DNA from 4 places in the Pseudomonas sp. H3_E07 genome. Region 1 is predicted to be linked to each of the others. Evidence: predicted binding sites of a transcription regulator. Region 1 holds the regulator's gene; each other region holds the start of a gene.
The links. The regulator sigma-54, encoded in region 1, starts transcription at its own class of promoters, with help from an activator protein. The targets are predictions, from matches to a motif close to ANTGGCATNNANNTTGCTNT.

Region 1 (4,675 bases):
ATAGAGCGTTTTATGCTGAGCAAAAAGATTCGCAACTTCCTGTTATTCGGGGTCATCGCCGCGCTGCTCCTGGCGGTGGGCTACTGGAATATCAGCCCGGAGCGCTTTCTCGACCAGCCTGTTGCGCAGGCTGACCAAGGCGCTATCGACTATTACGCCACCAATGCCTACAGCGTACAGTTCCTACCTGACGGCAAAGTGCAGTACGAAATGGCATCGGACAAAGTCGAACACTTGAAGGCATCCGAAGTCACCCTGCTGACCAACCCCGACCTGAATCTGTACCGCGGCACCGAATTCCCCTGGCACGTCACCAGCAAGCGTGGCGAGGTCAACCCGGACGGTACCGAAGTTGAATTGATCGACTCGGTACGCGTCGCCCGCACTGACGCGCAGAACCGCGATACCGTGATTACCAGCAGTCGCATGACCGTATTCCCGCAGAAGCAATATGCGCAGACCGAGCAAGACGTTAGAATCGACGGCGCTGGCGGTGTATCGACTGGCAAGGGAATGAAAGCGTATTTGAAAGAAAGCAGGATACACCTGCTATCGAACGTAAGAGGACAGTATGAGGCTCGTTAAAACTCTCCCTATTTTGCTCGGTCTGGGCGCAGCACTGGGAAGCGTGAGCGCCTGGGCTCTGCCGAACGATAGCCAGCAGCCGATCCACATCTCGGCTGACGATGCGCAGCTGGATGACAAGCAAGGTGTCGCCACCTACACCGGTGGCGTGATCATTACCCAGGGTTCGATGAAGATCACCGGTAATACGGTGACCCTGACTCGCACCGCTGCCGGCGACATCGACGTGGTGACTTCCGTGGGCAACCTGGCTTACTTCGAACAGAAGCAGTCGCCTACCGACACCGGCCCGATGAAAGGCTACGGCAAGACCATCCAGTACCACGCCCAGCAGAACCGCATCGTGCTGATCGATCAGGCCAAGGTGCTCAGCCCCGATGGCAACTCCACGGAAGGCGAGAAAATCACCTACGACACCGTGAAACAGATCGCTAACGCCGGTCGTGCCAATGGCAGCAAGGTCACTGCACCACGCCCACGCATCGACATGGTTATCCAGCCGAAGAAGAAGGCCGAGTAATGGCAACCCTGAAAGCCCAGCATCTGGCCAAGGCCTATAAAAGCCGTCAGGTCGTGCGCGACGTCAGCCTGTCGATCGACAGCGGCCAGATCGTCGGCTTGCTCGGCCCCAACGGTGCCGGCAAGACCACCTGCTTCTACATGATCGTCGGCCTGGTCCAGGCGGACCAGGGTCGCGTGCTGATCGACGACCTGGACGTGAGCCACCAGCCGATGCACGGCCGTGCACGCGCCGGTATCGGCTATCTCCCGCAGGAAGCGTCGATCTTCCGCAAACTGTCGGTCGCCGATAACATCATGGCGATCCTCGAGACCCGCAAGGAACTCGACCGTGACGGCCGCCGCAAGGAACTGGAAAGCCTGCTGCAGGAATTCCACATCAACCACATTCGCGACAACCTCGGCATGAGCCTGTCCGGTGGTGAGCGTCGTCGTGTGGAAATCGCCCGCGCCCTGGCCACTGCCCCCAAGTTCATTCTGCTGGACGAACCGTTTGCCGGCGTCGACCCGATCTCGGTCGGCGACATCAAGCAGATCATCCATCACCTCAAGGCCAAGGGCATTGGCGTGCTGATCACTGACCACAACGTCCGTGAGACCCTCGATATCTGCGAAACCGCGTATATCGTCAACGATGGCCAACTGATCGCCGAAGGTGACTCGGCCACCATCCTGGCCAACGATCTGGTCAAGGAAGTGTACCTGGGTCACGAGTTCCGCCTGTAAACATCGTGGTGTCACGGCCGTTTGCCGAGGTGCGCGGGAGTCAATGAAAACCTCCGGATTTTTATTGTTACCGCGCTCTAGGCAAAGCCCCCGACATCAGGCATATAATTTGCTTATGTTTGGCGCTCACGCGCCCTGTCGTGGATGGCGCATTGCGCCGGCGAATAAGGTGTTAAGCCCCTGCCATGAAACCATCGCTAGTCCTGAGAATGGGCCAGCAGCTGACGATGACACCGCAGCTGCAACAGGCCATCCGCCTGCTCCAATTGTCGACCCTGGACCTGCAACAGGAAATCCAGGAGGCCTTGGAGTCCAACCCGATGCTCGAACGCCAGGAAGAAGGCGACGACTTCGATAATGCAGACCCGCTGGCCGATAACATCGAGCAAAAACCCAATTCCGACGTGCAGGAACCCTCCTATCAGGAAACCGCCCCTACGGTGGATAACCTTGAGGAAGGCGATTGGAACGAACGCATCCCCAACGAGCTTCCCGTCGACACGGCCTGGGAAGACGTCTACCAGACCAGCGCCAGCAGCCTGCCCAGCAATGACGATGACGAGTGGGACTTCACCACCCGCACCTCCGTTGGCGAGAGCCTGCAGAGCCATCTGCTCTGGCAACTGAACCTGGCGCCGATGTCGGACACCGATCGCTTGATCGCCGTGACCCTGATCGACTGCATCAACAACCAGGGTTATCTGGACGAGACGCTTGAAGAAATTCTTGAAGCCTTCGACCCGGAACTGGATATCGAGCTGGACGAGATTGAAGCCGTCCTGCACCGCATCCAGCAGTTCGAGCCCGCCGGCATCGGCGCACGCAGCCTCAGCGAATGCCTGTTGCTGCAATTGCGCCAACTGCCGGCCAAGACCGCCTGGCTCGCCGAGGCCCAGCGCCTGGTCACCGACTACATCGACTTGCTCGGCAGCCGCGACTACAGCCAGTTGATGCGCCGCATGAAGCTCAAGGAAGACGACCTGCGCCAGGTCATCGAGCTGGTACAGAGCCTCAACCCGCGCCCAGGCTCGCAAATCGAGTCGAGCGAAGCCGAATACGTAGTCCCCGACGTCATCGTGCGCAAGGACAACGAGCGCTGGCTGGTGGAGCTGAACCAGGAGTCGGTGCCGCGCCTGCGCGTCAACCCGCAATACGCCGGTTTCGTACGTCGCGCCGATACCAGCGCCGACAACACCTTCATGCGCAACCAGTTGCAGGAAGCGCGCTGGTTCATCAAGAGCCTGCAAAGCCGCAACGAAACCCTGATGAAAGTGGCCACTCAGATCGTCGAGCACCAGCGCGGATTCCTGGAATACGGCGACGAGGCGATGAAACCGCTGGTACTGCATGACATCGCCGAAGCGGTTGGCATGCATGAATCGACGATTTCCCGGGTGACCACCCAGAAATTCATGCATACCCCACGGGGTATTTATGAACTGAAATACTTTTTCTCCAGCCATGTCAGCACCTCCGAAGGCGGTGAATGCTCGTCCACGGCGATTCGCGCGATCATCAAAAAACTGGTTGCTGCGGAAAATCAGAAAAAGCCATTGAGTGACAGTAAGATCGCTGGTTTACTGGAGGCACAAGGCATTCAGGTCGCCCGTCGAACCGTCGCCAAGTACCGCGAATCCCTTGGGATCGCGCCTTCCAGCGAGCGTAAGCGTTTGATGTGACGGGCGGGCCACAGCGTTCCAGTGGCAGGTAGTCCTACCTGCCGCTTTATGCACTGGCAACGAAGGAGAAGCTGTATGCAAGTCAACATCAGTGGACACCATGTAGAAGTCACCCCTCCATTGCGCGAATACGTCGAGCAGAAGCTGAAACGGCTTGAGGGTCATTTCGACAAGATCACCAATGTGCAAGTCATCATGAAGGTCGACAAGCTTCAGCAGAAAATTGAAGCGACTCTCCAGATACCCGGTGGCGAAGTAGTCGCCAATGCCGAGCATGAAGACATGTATGCATCAATCGACTTGCTCACAGACAAGCTTGACCGCCAACTTAAAAAGCATAAGGAAAAGAATCTGAGCCTGCTTCAGGGCACAGGTCGTTAACTCTCCCCCCATGATCCGACTTGAAACCATCCTGACCCCCGGCCGTTCCCTTGTGAACGCGCCGGGCGGCAGCAAGAAGAAAGCCCTTGAGCAAATTGCCAACCTGATCAGCCGCGAAGTGCCTGAACTGGAAATGCAAGATGTCTACGAGGCTCTGATTGCCCGTGAGAAACTCGGTTCCACCGGTTTTGGCAACGGCATCGCCATTCCGCACTGCCGCCTCAAAGGCTGCGAGACCCCAGTCAGCGCCCTGCTTCACCTGGACGCTCCCATCGATTTCGACGCTATCGACGGTGCCCCGGTCGACCTGCTGTTTGTACTGCTGGTCCCGCAGGCTGCCACCGATGCGCACCTGGAACTGCTTCGGCAGATCGCCAGCATGCTCGACCGCAAGGACGTACGCGACAAACTGCGCAGCGCCAAAAGCAACGAGGCGCTTTACCAGGTTGTCCTGGATGAACAGAACGGGCAGTAATCATGCGCTTGATCATCGTCAGCGGCCGCTCCGGCTCGGGTAAAAGCACCGCCCTCAACGTTCTTGAGGACAGCGGTTTCTATTGCATCGACAACCTGCCCGCCGGCCTGCTGCCGGAATTGGCGGAGCGCGCGTTGATCCACACCGAACTGGCTCAGCCTCTGGTTGCCGTTTCGATTGATGCACGCAACCTGCCCAGCCACCTTGAGCGATTCCCGCAATTGCTCGAGGAAGTGCGGGCCAAGCATATCCATTGCGATGTGCTCTACCTGGATGCCGACGAAGAGACTCTGCTCAAGCGTTTCTCCGA
Region 2 (4,675 bases), 630 kb from region 1:
ACACCCAGGAAGCTGTTGTAGTCCAGAGCGGAGATCTGCATCTGGAACGCGCCGTCACGGTCAACAGCCGGGGCTGGTACGTTGTCGACGATCGACTGGTACAGCGGGGTCATGTCTTCAGCCATGTCGGTGTGGTCCAGACCGGCAATACCGTTCAGGGCCGAGGCGTAGACGACTTTGAAGTCCAGCTGTTCTTCGGTGGCACCCAGGTTGTCGAACAGGTCGAAGATCTGGTCCAGAACCCAGTCCGGACGCGCGCCTGGACGGTCAACCTTGTTGATGCACACGATCGGACGCAGGCCGGCTTCGAACGCCTTCTTGGTCACGAAACGGGTTTGCGGCATAGGGCCGTCTTGAGCGTCAACCAGCAGCAGAACGGAGTCAACCATCGACATTACGCGTTCTACTTCGCCGCCGAAGTCGGCGTGGCCCGGGGTGTCCACGATGTTGATGTGGTAGCCGTTCCAGTTGATAGCGGTGTTTTTAGCCAGGATGGTAATGCCGCGCTCTTTTTCCTGGTCGTTGGAGTCCATCACGCGCTCGTCGTTGAGCTCGTTGCGCTCCAGGGTGCCGGATTGACGCAGGAGTTTGTCTACCAGGGTGGTTTTACCATGGTCAACGTGAGCAATGATGGCGATGTTACGTAGATTTTCGATCACTTGTGTATCTCGATCAGAGGATTCGGTGTGCTGACAGGTCGTGGCAGCGATTAACAGTAGAGTCAGGCCTTGCCGTTACAGCTTGACGGCAGAGTCGGGGGGCCGGTGACGCAGGCCACAGGCAAACAGCCCCGGGCTCTTAGCTCGGTCGATAAACGCGCACATTGGCATGTCCCTCACTGAGCAAATGGTGGGCATGCAGGCGACTCATCACGCCTTTGTCGCAATACAGCAGGTACTGACGGCTGTTATCCAGTTCCTTGAAACGCGCATTCAATGCATAGAACGGCAGCGTTTGTACGTCGATGCCGGCGATTTCCAGCGGCTCATCCTCAGCGGCATCCGGGTGACGGATGTCGATGACGATCTGGCCGGCCAGGGCTTCGCTGACTTCTTCGATCTTGATGTCCTGGCCCAATTCGTCGATCACGCGATCGATCGGGACCAGCTTGGCGTTCTCGAGCGCACGCTCCAGAATCGCCATGTCGAATTCTTTCTCCTCATGCTCCACGCGATGGCGCTTGGCGTGGGTCTTGGGGTTCACCGAAATGACCCCGCAGTACTCGGGCATGTGCTTGGCAAAGTCGGCGGTGCCGATCTGCTCTGCCAGGTCGATGATGTCCTGCTTGTGGCTGGCGATCAGCGGGCGCAAGACCAGCTTCTCGGTGACGCAATCGATGATCGACAGGTTCGGCAGCGTTTGGCTGGAGACCTGGGAGATCGCCTCACCGGTTACCAGTGCATCGATCTGCAACTTGTCGGCGATTCGCGAGGCCGCGCGCAACATCATACGCTTCAATACCACGCCCATATGACCGTTATCGACTTTACCGAGAATTTCGCCCAGCACTTCCTCGAACGGTACGCTCACAAATAGCACGCGTTGGGAGCTGCCGTACTTCTTCCAGATAAAATGCGCGACTTCCATCACGCCCAATTCGTGTGCACGTCCGCCCAGGTTAAAGAAGCAGAAGTGGCTCATCAGGCCGCGGCGCATGATCTGGTAGGCCGCCACCGTGGAATCGAAACCGCCGGACATCAGCACCAGGGTCTGTTCCAGGGCGCCCAGCGGGTAGCCGCCGATGCTGTTGTGCTGGCTGTGGATCACAAACAACCGTTGGTCGCGAATTTCCATGCGCACTTCAATTTGCGGCGCTTTCAGGGAAATTCCGGATGCGCCGCACTCGCGACGCAGCTTGCTGCCGACGTATTTCTCGACGTCCATGGAGCTGAAGGTGTGCTTGCCGGCACGCTTGCAGCGCACCGAAAAGATCTTGCCTTCAAGCTCACTGCCGTAGTGCTGTTTGCACTTCTCGGTGATGTCATCGAAGTCGCCCAGCGGGTACTCATCCACCTGCAGGAAATGCGCGATGCCCGGCATGCAGCTCAGGCGCTCGGTCATGTCCTTCAAGGCTTTGGGCTCGGTGACACGGGTTTCCAGCTCGAGGTTGTCCCACACGCCGTTCACCACCACAGCCGGGTCCAGATCGCGGAGCACGGCACGGATGTTCTTGGCCAACTGACGGATGAAACGCGTCCGTACCGGTCGGCTTTTGATGGTGATCTCGGGGAAGACTTTAACGATTAATTTCATGGAAACAGCGCGCGCCGGGCCTGCTGAAAAAGGGGGGCGCGGATTATAGCGGAAATCGCTCAAGGTTTAACCAGTTAATATGCATCGCACGTATCACGCACTAAATAGGTGCATTTGTGCGCCTTTGCGCTACATTGCGGTGCGCCATTTTTGGTCTTTTGTCGTAATGCACCTTTATAGGGTCGTTTTTTGAGCAGAAAACCCATGTTGGCGCACTGGCATGCAATTTGCTCTCTTGTGAGGCAGGTTGCCATGGCGGACTATCCGCGCCGGCATCACCCACATTCTAAGGGCTAACTCCACTACCCCAGCCCGAAGCCACCCGGAGGACACTATGTCGAAGTCGGTTCAACTCATCAAAGATCATGACGTTAAATGGATTGATCTGCGCTTCACGGACACCAAAGGCACTCAGCACCACGTGACCATGCCGGCTCGCGACGCGCTGGATGAAGCTTTCTTCGAAGAAGGCAAAATGTTCGACGGTTCCTCCATCGCTGGCTGGAAAGGCATCGAAGCCTCCGACATGATCCTGATGCCGGACGACAGCACTGCCGTACTCGACCCGTTCACCGAAGAGCCGACCCTGATCCTGGTCTGCGACGTGATCGAGCCTTCGACCATGCAAGGCTACGACCGCGACCCACGTGCGATCGCCAAGCGTGCCGAGGAATACCTGAAGTCGACCGGTATCGGTGACACTGTATTCGTAGGCCCAGAGCCAGAATTCTTCATCTTCGACCAAGTGAAGTTCAAGTCCGACATCTCCGGCTCCATGTTCAAGATCTACTCCGAACAAGGCTCCTGGATGTCCGATCAAGACGTGGAAGGCGGCAACCATGGCCACCGTCCAGGCATCAAAGGTGGCTACTTCCCAGTTCCGCCGTTCGACCACGACCACGAAATCCGTACCTCCATGTGCAACGCCATGGAAGACATGGGCCTGACCATCGAAGTGCACCACCACGAAGTGGCCACTGCCGGCCAGAACGAAATCGGTGTGAAGTTCAACACCCTGGTGGCCAAGGCTGACGAAGTACAGACCCTGAAGTACTGCGTACACAACACTGCCGTTGCCTACGGCCGTACCGCTACCTTCATGCCTAAGCCTCTGTACGGCGATAACGGTTCGGGTATGCACGTTCACCTGTCCATCGCCAAAGAGGGCAAGAACACCTTCGCTGGCGAAGGTTATGCCGGCCTGTCCGACACTGCCCTGTATTTCATCGGCGGTATCATCAAGCACGGTAAGGCCTTGAACGGCTTCACCAACCCGTCGACCAACTCCTACAAGCGTCTGGTCCCAGGTTTCGAAGCACCGGTAATGCTGGCCTACTCGGCGCGCAACCGTTCCGCTTCGATCCGTATTCCATACGTGTCCAGCCCTCGCGCTCGCCGTATCGAAGCACGCTTCCCGGATCCAGCAGCCAACCCGTACCTGGCCTTCGCTGCCCTGGTAATGGCTGGCCTGGACGGTATCCAGAACAAGATCCACCCTGGCGACGCCGCCGACAAAAACTTGTACGACCTGCCGCCTGAAGAGGCCAAAGAGATCCCACAAGTGTGCGGCAGCCTGAAAGAAGCCCTGGAAGAGCTGGACAAGGGCCGTGCGTTCCTGACCAAAGGCGGCGTGTTCAGCGACGACTTCATCGACGCTTACATCGGCCTGAAGAGCGAAGAAGAAATCAAGGTTCGCACCTTCGTACACCCACTGGAATACGAGCTGTACTACAGCTGCTGATCCGGTAGCGCTGCTTAATGTAGCGTGATGAAAAAAGACCTCCTTCGGGAGGTCTTTTTTTGGCCCGCGATTGCGCCGCATCGAGCACCTGTTGTATTGACTGATACTCCGCCATCGCGGGCAAGCCCCGCTCCCACAGGAGATCATCCTTGAAACGTCGACTTGTGTTCGCTCTGTTGTTCGTCAGTGCCAGTGCGAGTGCTGCGCCGCCCACTCTGGAGCCGCTGCTCAACAGCATTGCCGAACGCCTGGAGATCGCCGACCAGGTAGCCCTGAGCAAATGGGACAGCAAAAAGCCCGTGGAAGATAAAAAGCGCGAACAAGAGGTGATCGCCAGCGTTAGCGCCCAGGCACCGACCTACAAGCTGGACGCGGCCGCCGCCGAGCAGTTTTTTTCGGCGCAGATCGAGGCCAACAAGCTGGTGCAATACACCCACCTTTCCGACTGGCAGTTCCAAGGCAAGGCGCCGGACGACCCACGCCCGGACCTGATCAAACAGATACGCCCGCAGCTGGATGAACTGCAAAAACGCCTGCTGCAGCAGCTGGCCGACTTTACCCCGCAGCGCACCGACCCGCAGTGCCCACAGTGGCTGGCCGAAGCCGTGCATGAGCCGCTGAACGATCCACTGCGGCAACTGGCGATGATCCGTGCCACGGCCGAGCTGTGCGTTCGACCTA
Region 3 (4,675 bases), 2.4 Mb from region 1:
TCACGACACTGGTCAGCTTGCCATTGCCATCAAAGGTCAGTGCCGACGGTACTGGCGGGGTCGACGGAGTGCCGGTTGGCGCCGAACCGTTAGGGTTGCGGCCATCGATCAGGGTGTAGGCGTTCCACTTGTTACCGTCGGTTTTCACCAGGTACTGCACCATCGGGTGCGCGTTACCCTGGGAGTCGTACAACGTGGTGCTGTACTGGGTGGTAAAGGTGCTGGTGTCGTTCGGGTTGAACGGCTTGGCCGTCTGGTCGATCACCGGCTCCGAGGAGTTCAGGTTACTGGTGGAATCTACCTTGGTGGACGCCTTGGGCGGCAGGTTCGACAGGTTCAGTTGCAGGTCGGTCAGGCCGCCTTTGATGATCTTGCCGTCCGCATCCGCCGCATAACCTTGCAGGCGCGAAGTCCCGGTGTTGTTGGTGATGTAGCCGTCTTTGTCGGCACGGAAGGCACCGCTACGGGTGTATTCCAGCGAACCGTCGCTGCCCTTCTGCACGAAGAAGCCGCCGCCCTGGATCGCCATGTCCAGGATACCGCCACTACCATTGACGTCGCCCTGGGTGAACTGCTGGGACACGGCCGCCAGGTTCACACCGTTGCCGATGCTGTTCTGGCCGGTGCCCAGTTTGGAGGCGGCGTAAATGTCCGCGAACTCCGCACGGGACGACTTGAAGCCCGTGGTCGCCACGTTGGCGATGTTGTTGCCGGTCACGTCCAGTTGTTTGTTGGCCGCATAGAGCCCGCTAAGGCCGATATTAAAAGACATGTTTCTCTCCCTCTGCCGTATTTAGCCGGCTCTATGTACCGATAGTCTGAATTTGCGACAGCTTGACGCTGCCCATGCCGCCTGCCAGGTTCAGCAGCATTTCGCCGCCGGTCTTGCTCAAGGTCACGCTCGTTACCGTTGCCGGCAGCGAAGTGCTCAGGGCGACGGCATCACCCTTGTCGTTCTTGGTGGTGGCATTGAAGGTGTAGGTGCCCGCAGGAGCGACCTCACCCTTGTCGTTTTTGCCATCCCAGATAAAGCTCTGGGTACCGGCGCTCTGGGCACCCATTTCGATGGTGCGCACCACATTGCCGTCTTTGTCAGTGATCTTGACGGAGACATTGCCGGTCGCCGCTGTGACATCCACCGATCCGGTCATGCTCTTGCTGGTATCAACCATGGCCTTGTCGGTCTGGATGATGATCGAGCGCCCGACCAGCGACGACGCCTGCAGCGCTTGCGACGAGCTGAAGTTGCTGGAGATCGCATTCACCGAATCATTCAGGGTGTTGATGCCTTCCAGGCTGCTGAACTGCGCCAGCTGGGCCACGAACGCGCCGTTGTCTTGCGGCGACAGCGGGTTCTGGTTTTTCAGTTGGGTGACCAACAGCTGCAAGAACGCATCCTTGCCCAGCGATTGTTTGCCCGTGGCCTTATTGGCAGCGTCAGTGACGCTGCTGTTGTCCTGGGCAGTTTTGACCTTGGAATTGAAAAGGTCCTGGACTGGCGTGTTGTTACTCGTATCAACGATGGCCATTATTTGGCGCCCCTTATCACTGACCCAGGGTCAGGACCTTCTGCATCATGGTTTTGGCAGTGTTCATCATTTCCGCGTTGGTCTGGAACGAGCGGCTGGCGGAAATCATGTCGGCCATTTCCTCGACCACGTTGACGTTCGGGTAATAGACATAACCCTTTTCGTTCGCGGCGGGATGGTTGGGTTCGTAGCGGGCTTCAAGGTTGCTCTGGTCTTCGACCACACCCAGCACTTGCACGCCGGAGCCTGCGGCCCCCTGGTCCTGGAACAACGAATCACTGCCACCTGCCTGGCCGCCCTGGAACATGGTGGCGAACACCGGGTGACGGGCGCGGTAAGTCTGGTCAATGCTCGAAGACACGGTCTCGGCGTTGGCGATGTTACTGGCGACGGTGTTCAAGCGCGTGGTCTGCGCGCTCATGCCACTGCCGGCAATATTGAAAACACTGGACAGGGACATGGCTTACTCTCCACGCAGGGCTGACATCAGCCCTTTGAATTTGCTGTTAAGCAGGGTGAAGCTGGCCTGGAAGTTCACCGAGTTCTCGGCGTAGGCCGATTGCTCCAGCTGCGCGTCGACGGTGTTCTGGTCGATCGACGGCTGCATCGGCGTGCGATACAGCAGAGACTCGTCACCATTGCTCAGGCCTTGCGCTTCGATATGACGGCTGTTGGTCATGTTCAAGGCGAAGGTGCCGTTCTTGGTCTTGTCCTGCTGTGCAGCGAGCACGGCGGAGAAGTCCAAATCCCGAGCCTTGTAGTTCGGGGTGTCGGCGTTGGCAATGTTGTTGGCCAGGACTTCGGCACGCTGGGCGCGGAAGCCCAGGGCTTGTTCGTGGATACCGAGCGCTTTATCGAAGCTGATGCTCATGGTGGAAACCTTTAAGGGCTGACCTGCTGTTCGTTAACTGGGTTATAGCAAGGTGCATGCCAATCTACTGAAGGCCAGTAAATCAAGGGCTTGAGGGGAGATTGCCGGGTGGCAATGCCAGAAAAGCGGCAAACGCTTTCCGCGTGGCGCCAGTAAAGCGGCAATGGGGGGTTGCCGCTATTGGGAGGGTTGCCGCAAAACAAATGTGGGAGCGGGCTTGCTCGCGAATGCGGTGGAGCAGTCAACTTATCTATGACTGACAGACCTTATTCGCGAGCAAGCCCGCTCCCACATTTAGGTTTGCGTACTATTTGGCCTGGTAAATGATCCCAGGGCTGCACTGCACCATCTGATAATGGTCCGGCAGACCATTTAGCGCTTCCGAAGCGCCGAGGAACAGATAGCCGCCGCGCTTGAGCGTGCCATGGATGCGCAGCAGGATGTCTTTCTTCACTTCGGCCGAGAAGTAGATCAGCACGTTGCGGCAGAACACCATGTCGAACTTGCCCAGGCTGGCGTAGCTGTCGAGCAGGTTGAACGAGCGAAATTCCACACGGTTCTTGATCGGCGCCTTGACCGCCCAACGCCCAGCCCCTTTCGGGTCGAAGTAACGTTGCAGGCGTTCCTGGGACAAACCACGGCCCAGGGCCAGGCTATCGTACTCGCCGGTCTTGCAATTGGTGAGCATGGTGCCGGAGAGGTCGGTGGCGACAATTTGCGCTCCGGCCTTCAACTGGCCCATGTTGGTCCGCTCGAACTCATCGATGGACATCGAAATCGAGTAGGGCTCCTGCCCCGAAGAGCAGGCGGCCGACCAGATCCGCAGGCGCTGGCCCGGGCTGGCCTTGATAGCCTCCGGCAGCACTTTGTTCTTGAGCACTTCAAAGGGGTAGGTGTCACGAAACCACAGGGTTTCGTTGGTGGTCATGGCATCGACCACCATCTCCTTGAGCCCGCTGCGCGGCTGCCCCTGGATGCGCTGAACCAGCTCACCCAACGACTTGATGCCCTGCTGCTCCATCAGTTTGTTGAGACGGCTGGATACCAGGTACTGCTTGTTTTCACCGAGCAATATGCCACAGGCTTTTTCCAGGAAGACCCGGAACTGCTCGAAATCCAAATTACCCGTAGACAATGATACCGCCTCTTAAATCGTGTGACCGCCAGGGGAAATGCCCCCTAGCCGTGATCTGCTGCCTTGATCCGGTCGACTACCCGGGATGCCAGGTCATCAGGACGGAATTTGGCCAGGAAGTCATCGGCACCGACCTTCTTGACCATCGCCTGGTTGAATACCCCCGACAACGAAGTATGCAGGATGATGTGCAATTTTTGCATGCGTGGATCGTTGCGTATCTCGGCCGTGAGGGTGTAGCCGTCCATTTCCGGCATCTCGATGTCGGAGATCATCATCAAGAATTCTTCTTCCGGCTTCTTGCCGTCGTCCACCAGCTTGCGCAGGTAATCCAACGCTTGGCGACCGTCGTTGAGGGCCACTACCTCCACGCCGACGGTCTGCAGGCAACGGGTCACCTGTTTACGCGCCACCGAGGAGTCGTCCACCGTCAGCACCCGCAGGGAAACGGCCTTGTGCGCGGTTTCGGCGTCCACCACCCCCACGGAAATCGTTTCCGAGGTCGGCGCCACTTCGGCGAGGATCTTCTCCACGTCGATGATTTCCACCAACTGGTTATCCACCCGTGTCACCGCCGTGAGGTAGTGATCGCGACCGGTGCCCTTGGGCGGCGGATGGATCTCTTCCCAGTTCATGTTGACGATGCGCTCCACCGAGCGCACCAGAAAACCCTGGGTCTTGGTGTTGTACTCGGTAATGATAACGAACGGGCTCTCACGGTCCTGCAATCCTGCCGAACCCGTGGCCAGGGCCAGGTCAAGAATCGGGATCGTCGCACCACGGATGTTGGCAACGCCACACACCACCGGGCTGGACTTGGGCATGATCGTCAACTTGGGGCATTGCAGCACTTCCCGCACCTTGAACACGTTGATGCCATACAGCTGCTTGCCATCCAGGCGAAAAAGCAACAACTCCAGGCGATTCTGCCCTACCAGCTGTGTGCGCTGGTTTACTGAATCCATTACTCCTGCCATGCCTTGACTCCCACGCTGAACCTTTGGCCATACCTATAAGGGCAGTGACGCGCACCAACGCTAAACGGCACGGCCTTTGCTATTTATTGGTCATGGATATTAAAACGACAGTTTCCCGACGCCCCATCCTGACACGGTTTCGCAGATTGCTCTGCGCACCGCT
Region 4 (4,675 bases), 1.2 Mb from region 1:
ATTGAGAATGGCGCTGCGCACCCGGTCCTTGCTTTCCTTGACCGCCGTTTCCGGCAAACCCACCAGTGTCAGGGACGGCAGACCATTGGCCATGTGCACCTCGACGGTGACGGCGGGAGCTTCGACGCCAATTTGGGCACGGCTGTGGACGATGGCGAGGGACATGCTCGTTCCTTGAAGAATTGAGGCCGCTTCCTGCGGTTTCTCAAAGGTAGTCGAGGGAACGCATGGGCAACGAATCAGACTTTTACAGGACGTATCAACGTGCAAAGGCGTTGGGATACTTATCCAGATAGGCGCCGTTGAGTTGGGGGTCCGGGGCACGCATGAAGGTGCGGAAATCGGGGATCAGGAACACCAGCAGTGACAACCCCAGCACCATCGCCCCCAGCGACGTGATGGTCAGGGTGACACCGAGGTTGGCGATCAGGCCATTCATGGCGAAACTGCCCAGCGGGCTGGCTGCCGCGGACAGAAAGGACACGGTGGCGAAGATCCGGTTGCGGTGCTGCTTGGGGGTCGCCAGTAATCTCACGGCAGAGGTCGGAATGTTGATCAGCATCAGGCCCACCCCGCCACAGAAGAACGCCAGGGGCACGACGACTATCGATGAGAGCGCGCCGGCCAGCCACATATTGCCCCCCAACAGTGCAAAGCCTGCCGCGACACACAGGTCGCGGGGTACCCGTTGGGTCAACCAGCCGGTGATCGTGTAGCTGCCCGCCAGGATGCCCAGGCCGAAGCACGCATCCAGCAGGCCGAGGTAGGTGATCGGGTAGTGGATAACTGTCTTCACGTACAGCGGCAGCAGGATGGTAAAAAATGGAAACAGGGCAAAGTTGACGAGCATCGCCACAAGAGCCAGGTAGAACTCGACCTTCACCCCATAGACCGCCTTGAAACCCGAGTAAATCATGCGCCAGCCGCTGGAGGTCGGTTCAGGTTCATCTGGGGCGCTGGCGCCGAGGTGGAGTGGAATGGATGCGATCAACACTGCCGCGCCAAGCATCGCAATGAAGTCGACGGCAAACGCCAGCGGGGTACCGAAGCTGAAAATCAACGCGCTGGCCATGGCTGGCCCGAGCAGGTTGGAAATGGACGACAGCATGCTTTTGGTGCGCACGGCCAGTGAGACCTGATCGTCACGCGCAAACAATGGAATGATCGACGACTGCAGCGGCTCGCGCACACCGGCGACGGCACTGCTGACGAGCATCAGGGCGCCGACGCTCCAGGGGTTGAACAGCTGCGTCGCAGATAGAAGAAACATCAACAGCGCGGTCAACACGCTGGTCAGGGAAACCAGCCTGAGGATCAGGATCTTGTTGTACTTGTCGCCCAGCCATCCCAGCAGAGGGCGGGCCAGCACCTGCGCCGCGATGGAGCAGGCGATCATGTTGGCGAAGACGACGGCGGAACCGGTTTCCTGCAAGGCCCACCACGCCACGGCGAGTTGGTTGCAGCGGCCACCGAGCACCACCAGTAAAAAGCTGAATTGTATTTTCAGCAGGCGCCGGTCGAGGGCCGGCAAGCCCCACAGGGACCGGTTGATGCCGGTTATTCGCCCGCTGGCGTCAATCGCGCTTCCAGTTCGGCGACTTTTGCCTCCAGGCTCTCCAGCCGCGCACGCGTGCGGGCAAGTACCACCATCTGGCTATCAAATTCTTCGCGGCTCACCAAGTCGAGCTTGCTGAAACCACTTTGCAGCAAGGCCTTGAATTGGCTTTCGATTTCATTGCGGGGCAATGGGGTGTCACCGCTGAACAGGCGAGAGGCGTGGCCGCTCAGGGCGTCGAGGAGGTCTTTGGGCGCGAGCATGGGAAATATTCCGGAAAACTGTTGGCCGGCAGTGTATCACGCAGCGTCTATAGTCTTTTTCACGACGGCGGGCGCACGCTTTTCGCGCAGAGGGTCGGGCGGCTACGCACTGTTTTTGTGCGCATTGCCGTCGCCCAAAAGCTTCGCAGGTGGGGATAAGTGGGCAAAGGACTGATTTCAGTGATTTTTACGGAGCTGGCAAGGTTTCTGCTTAGACGAACATGACCCATGCACTGATGCAGTCGCTGTGACGAATGCAGTGCGCCGACGGATCAGGGGTACAGGTTTCGTCACCAGTGGTTCGCTGGCGTCGCAAAGGCAAATGCCGAGGCGACGACGCGTTACAAAGCCAGGCACTGCGCTTAGACTTGAGACGGGTTTGTTTTCCTGGGGCAAGTCCACCAATTCGGGAGAGAGTTTTCATGAAGCTAGTCACTGCCATCATCAAGCCGTTCAAGTTGGACGATGTACGCGAGTCGTTGTCCGAGATCGGCGTGCAGGGCATTACCGTTACTGAGGTCAAAGGCTTCGGTCGGCAGAAGGGTCATACCGAGCTGTATCGCGGCGCGGAATACGTGGTCGATTTCCTGCCGAAGGTGAAGATTGATGTCGCCATTGACGACAAGGATCTTGACCGGGTTATCGAGGCGATAACCAAGGCCGCCAACACCGGCAAGATCGGTGACGGCAAGATCTTCGTGGTCAATCTGGAACAGGCTATTCGCATCCGTACCGGCGAAACCGATACCGACGCAATCTAAGCCGCCAAACCCCAACGCCCCAGGAGAAAACAATATGACTCTGCGTAAATTCGCAGGGCTCGGAGCCCTGTTGTCCATCGTAATGCCAAGCCTGGCCATGGCGGCAGACGAAGTGGCTGCTCCAGTCCTCAATTCCGGCGACACCGCCTGGATGTTGACCGCCACCGCTTTGGTGCTGTTCATGACCATCCCTGGCCTGGCGCTGTTCTACGGCGGCATGGTCCGCTCCAAGAATATTCTGTCGGTGATGATGCAGTGTTTCGCGATCACCGGCCTCATCAGCATCCTCTGGGTCGTATACGGCTACAGCATCGCGTTCGATACCACCGGTATGGAACAGGGTGTGGTCAACTTCAACTCCTTCTTCGGCGGCATGGGCAAGGCGTTCCTGGCGGGCGTGACCCCGGCCAGCATCACCGGCCCTGCAGCGCTGTTCCCGGAAGCGGTGTTCATCACCTTCCAGATGACCTTCGCGATCATCACCCCGGCGCTGATCGTCGGTGCCTTCGCTGAGCGTATGAAGTTCTCCGCGATGCTGATCTTCATGGCTATCTGGTTCACCCTGGTCTATGCGCCGATCGCGCACATGGTCTGGAGCGGCAACGGTGGCCTGATGTGGGACTGGGGCGTGCTGGACTTCGCCGGCGGCACCGTGGTGCATATCAACGCGGGTGTGGCTGGCCTGGTGGCGTGCATCGTGCTCGGCAAGCGTAAAGGCTTCCCGACTACTCCAATGGCTCCGCACAACCTGGGTTACACCCTGATCGGCGCAGCCATGCTGTGGATCGGCTGGTTCGGCTTCAACGCTGGTTCCGCGGCTGCGGCCAACGGCACTGCCGGCATGGCGATGCTGGTTACCCAGATCGCTACCGCTGCTGCAGCGCTGGGCTGGATGTTCGCCGAGTGGATCACCCACGGTAAGCCAAGCGCACTCGGCATCGCCTCGGGTGTGGTGGCGGGCCTGGTAGCCATCACCCCAGCCGCTGGCACCGTGGGCCCGATGGGCGCCCTGGTGATCGGCCTGGTTGCCGGTGTGATCTGCTTCTTCTGCGCCACCAGCCTCAAGCGCAAGCTGGGCTACGACGACTCCCTGGACGCGTTCGGCGTGCACGGTATCGGCGGTATCGTCGGTGCGATTCTCACCGGTGTGTTCGCAGCCCCTGCGCTGGGCGGCTTCGGCACCGTGACTGACGTTGCCGCGCAGGTTTGGATCCAGTGCAAAGGCGTTGGCTTCACTGTGATCTACACGGCGATCGTGACCTACGTCATCCTCAAGGTGCTGGACATGGTCATGGGCCTGCGGGTGACCGAAGAAGAGGAGGCCGTCGGCCTCGACCTGGCGCAACACAACGAGCGCGGCTACAACTTGTAAGTACGCGTAAAAAAGATGCCCGGCTTGCCGGGCATTTTTTTGCCTGGCGTTTGTCAGTCATAACACGCTGTGTCGGTTTTTTCGTCGAGTTTGTGATGAGGTTCACCCGGCACTTTTCCGCGTGCCAATGTCTTACAGGCATGTAGGCGTATTCGGCACTTTGTTTTTTCCCAGAGCGCGCTAGAATGCGCGCCGATGGGCGGAGAACTGTATGTGGCAACAGACCTTGATTACCCTGCGGGCCAAGCCCCGGGGCTTTCACCTGGTGACCGATGAGTTGCTGGCCGGCTTGCCTGAGTTGAAGGCCTGTCGCGTGGGCTTGTTGCATCTGTGGTTGCAACACACTTCGGCCTCGTTGACCGTGAACGAGAATGCCGACCCGGCGGTTCTCCGTGACTTCGAACGTTATTTCAACGCGCTGGTGCCGCAAGGCCTTGCCGGGTTTGAACACAACGACGAAGGTCCGGATGACCTGCCGGCGCACTTCAAGGCCAGTCTCCTGGGCTGCCAGCTGAGTTTGCCGGTGAAGGCCGGCCGCTTGGCGATGGGGACCTGGCAAGGTGTTTATCTGGGCGAGCACCGTGATCATGGCGGTGCTCGTAAAGTCCTCGCCACCTTGCAGGGTGATGGGGCATAAGCCACTGGTTATCCCGTGGATGTTGATTTTTTTCCGGCAGCCGTCGACAGAAGGTGAAGCTGGGCTATAACTAATCTGCTTTTCGCA

Region 2: the regulator sigma-54 is predicted to act here: its motif matches at 2,468-2,487, upstream of glnA (type I glutamate--ammonia ligase).
Region 3: the regulator sigma-54 is predicted to act here: its motif matches at 2,445-2,464, upstream of flgB (flagellar basal body rod protein FlgB).
Region 4: the regulator sigma-54 is predicted to act here: its motif matches at 2,013-2,032, upstream of glnK (P-II family nitrogen regulator).

Annotation. Positions count from the first base shown of each region.
Region 1 is NZ_CP162795.1:1,777,221-1,781,895, forward strand. It holds gene AB4O08_RS08085 (KdsC family phosphatase) at 1-4, shown strand, start outside; gene lptC (LPS export ABC transporter periplasmic protein LptC) at 13-585, shown strand; gene lptA (lipopolysaccharide transport periplasmic protein LptA) at 572-1,105, shown strand; gene lptB (LPS export ABC transporter ATP-binding protein) at 1,105-1,830, shown strand; gene AB4O08_RS08105 (RNA polymerase factor sigma-54) at 2,016-3,509, shown strand; gene hpf (ribosome hibernation-promoting factor, HPF/YfiA family) at 3,585-3,890, shown strand; gene ptsN (PTS IIA-like nitrogen regulatory protein PtsN) at 3,901-4,365, shown strand; gene rapZ (RNase adapter RapZ) at 4,368-4,675, shown strand, end outside.
Region 2 is NZ_CP162795.1:2,402,496-2,407,170, forward strand. It holds gene typA (translational GTPase TypA) at 1-659, opposite strand, end outside; gene thiI (tRNA uracil 4-sulfurtransferase ThiI) at 799-2,253, opposite strand; gene glnA (type I glutamate--ammonia ligase) at 2,588-3,994, shown strand; gene AB4O08_RS10905 (chorismate mutase) at 4,144-4,675, shown strand, end outside.
Region 3 is NZ_CP162795.1:4,184,987-4,189,661, reverse strand. It holds gene flgE (flagellar hook protein FlgE) at 1-772, opposite strand, end outside; gene flgD (flagellar hook assembly protein FlgD) at 804-1,529, opposite strand; gene flgC (flagellar basal body rod protein FlgC) at 1,546-1,989, opposite strand; gene flgB (flagellar basal body rod protein FlgB) at 1,993-2,400, opposite strand; gene cheR (protein-glutamate O-methyltransferase CheR) at 2,708-3,535, opposite strand; gene AB4O08_RS19235 (chemotaxis protein CheV) at 3,580-4,512, opposite strand; gene flgA (flagellar basal body P-ring formation chaperone FlgA) at 4,605-4,675, shown strand, end outside.
Region 4 is NZ_CP162795.1:2,977,786-2,982,460, forward strand. It holds gene AB4O08_RS13440 (YifB family Mg chelatase-like AAA ATPase) at 1-165, opposite strand, end outside; gene AB4O08_RS13445 (MFS transporter) at 260-1,531, opposite strand; gene AB4O08_RS13450 (accessory factor UbiK family protein) at 1,558-1,818, opposite strand; gene glnK (P-II family nitrogen regulator) at 2,241-2,579, shown strand; gene AB4O08_RS13460 (ammonium transporter) at 2,614-3,951, shown strand; gene AB4O08_RS13465 (secondary thiamine-phosphate synthase enzyme YjbQ) at 4,163-4,588, shown strand.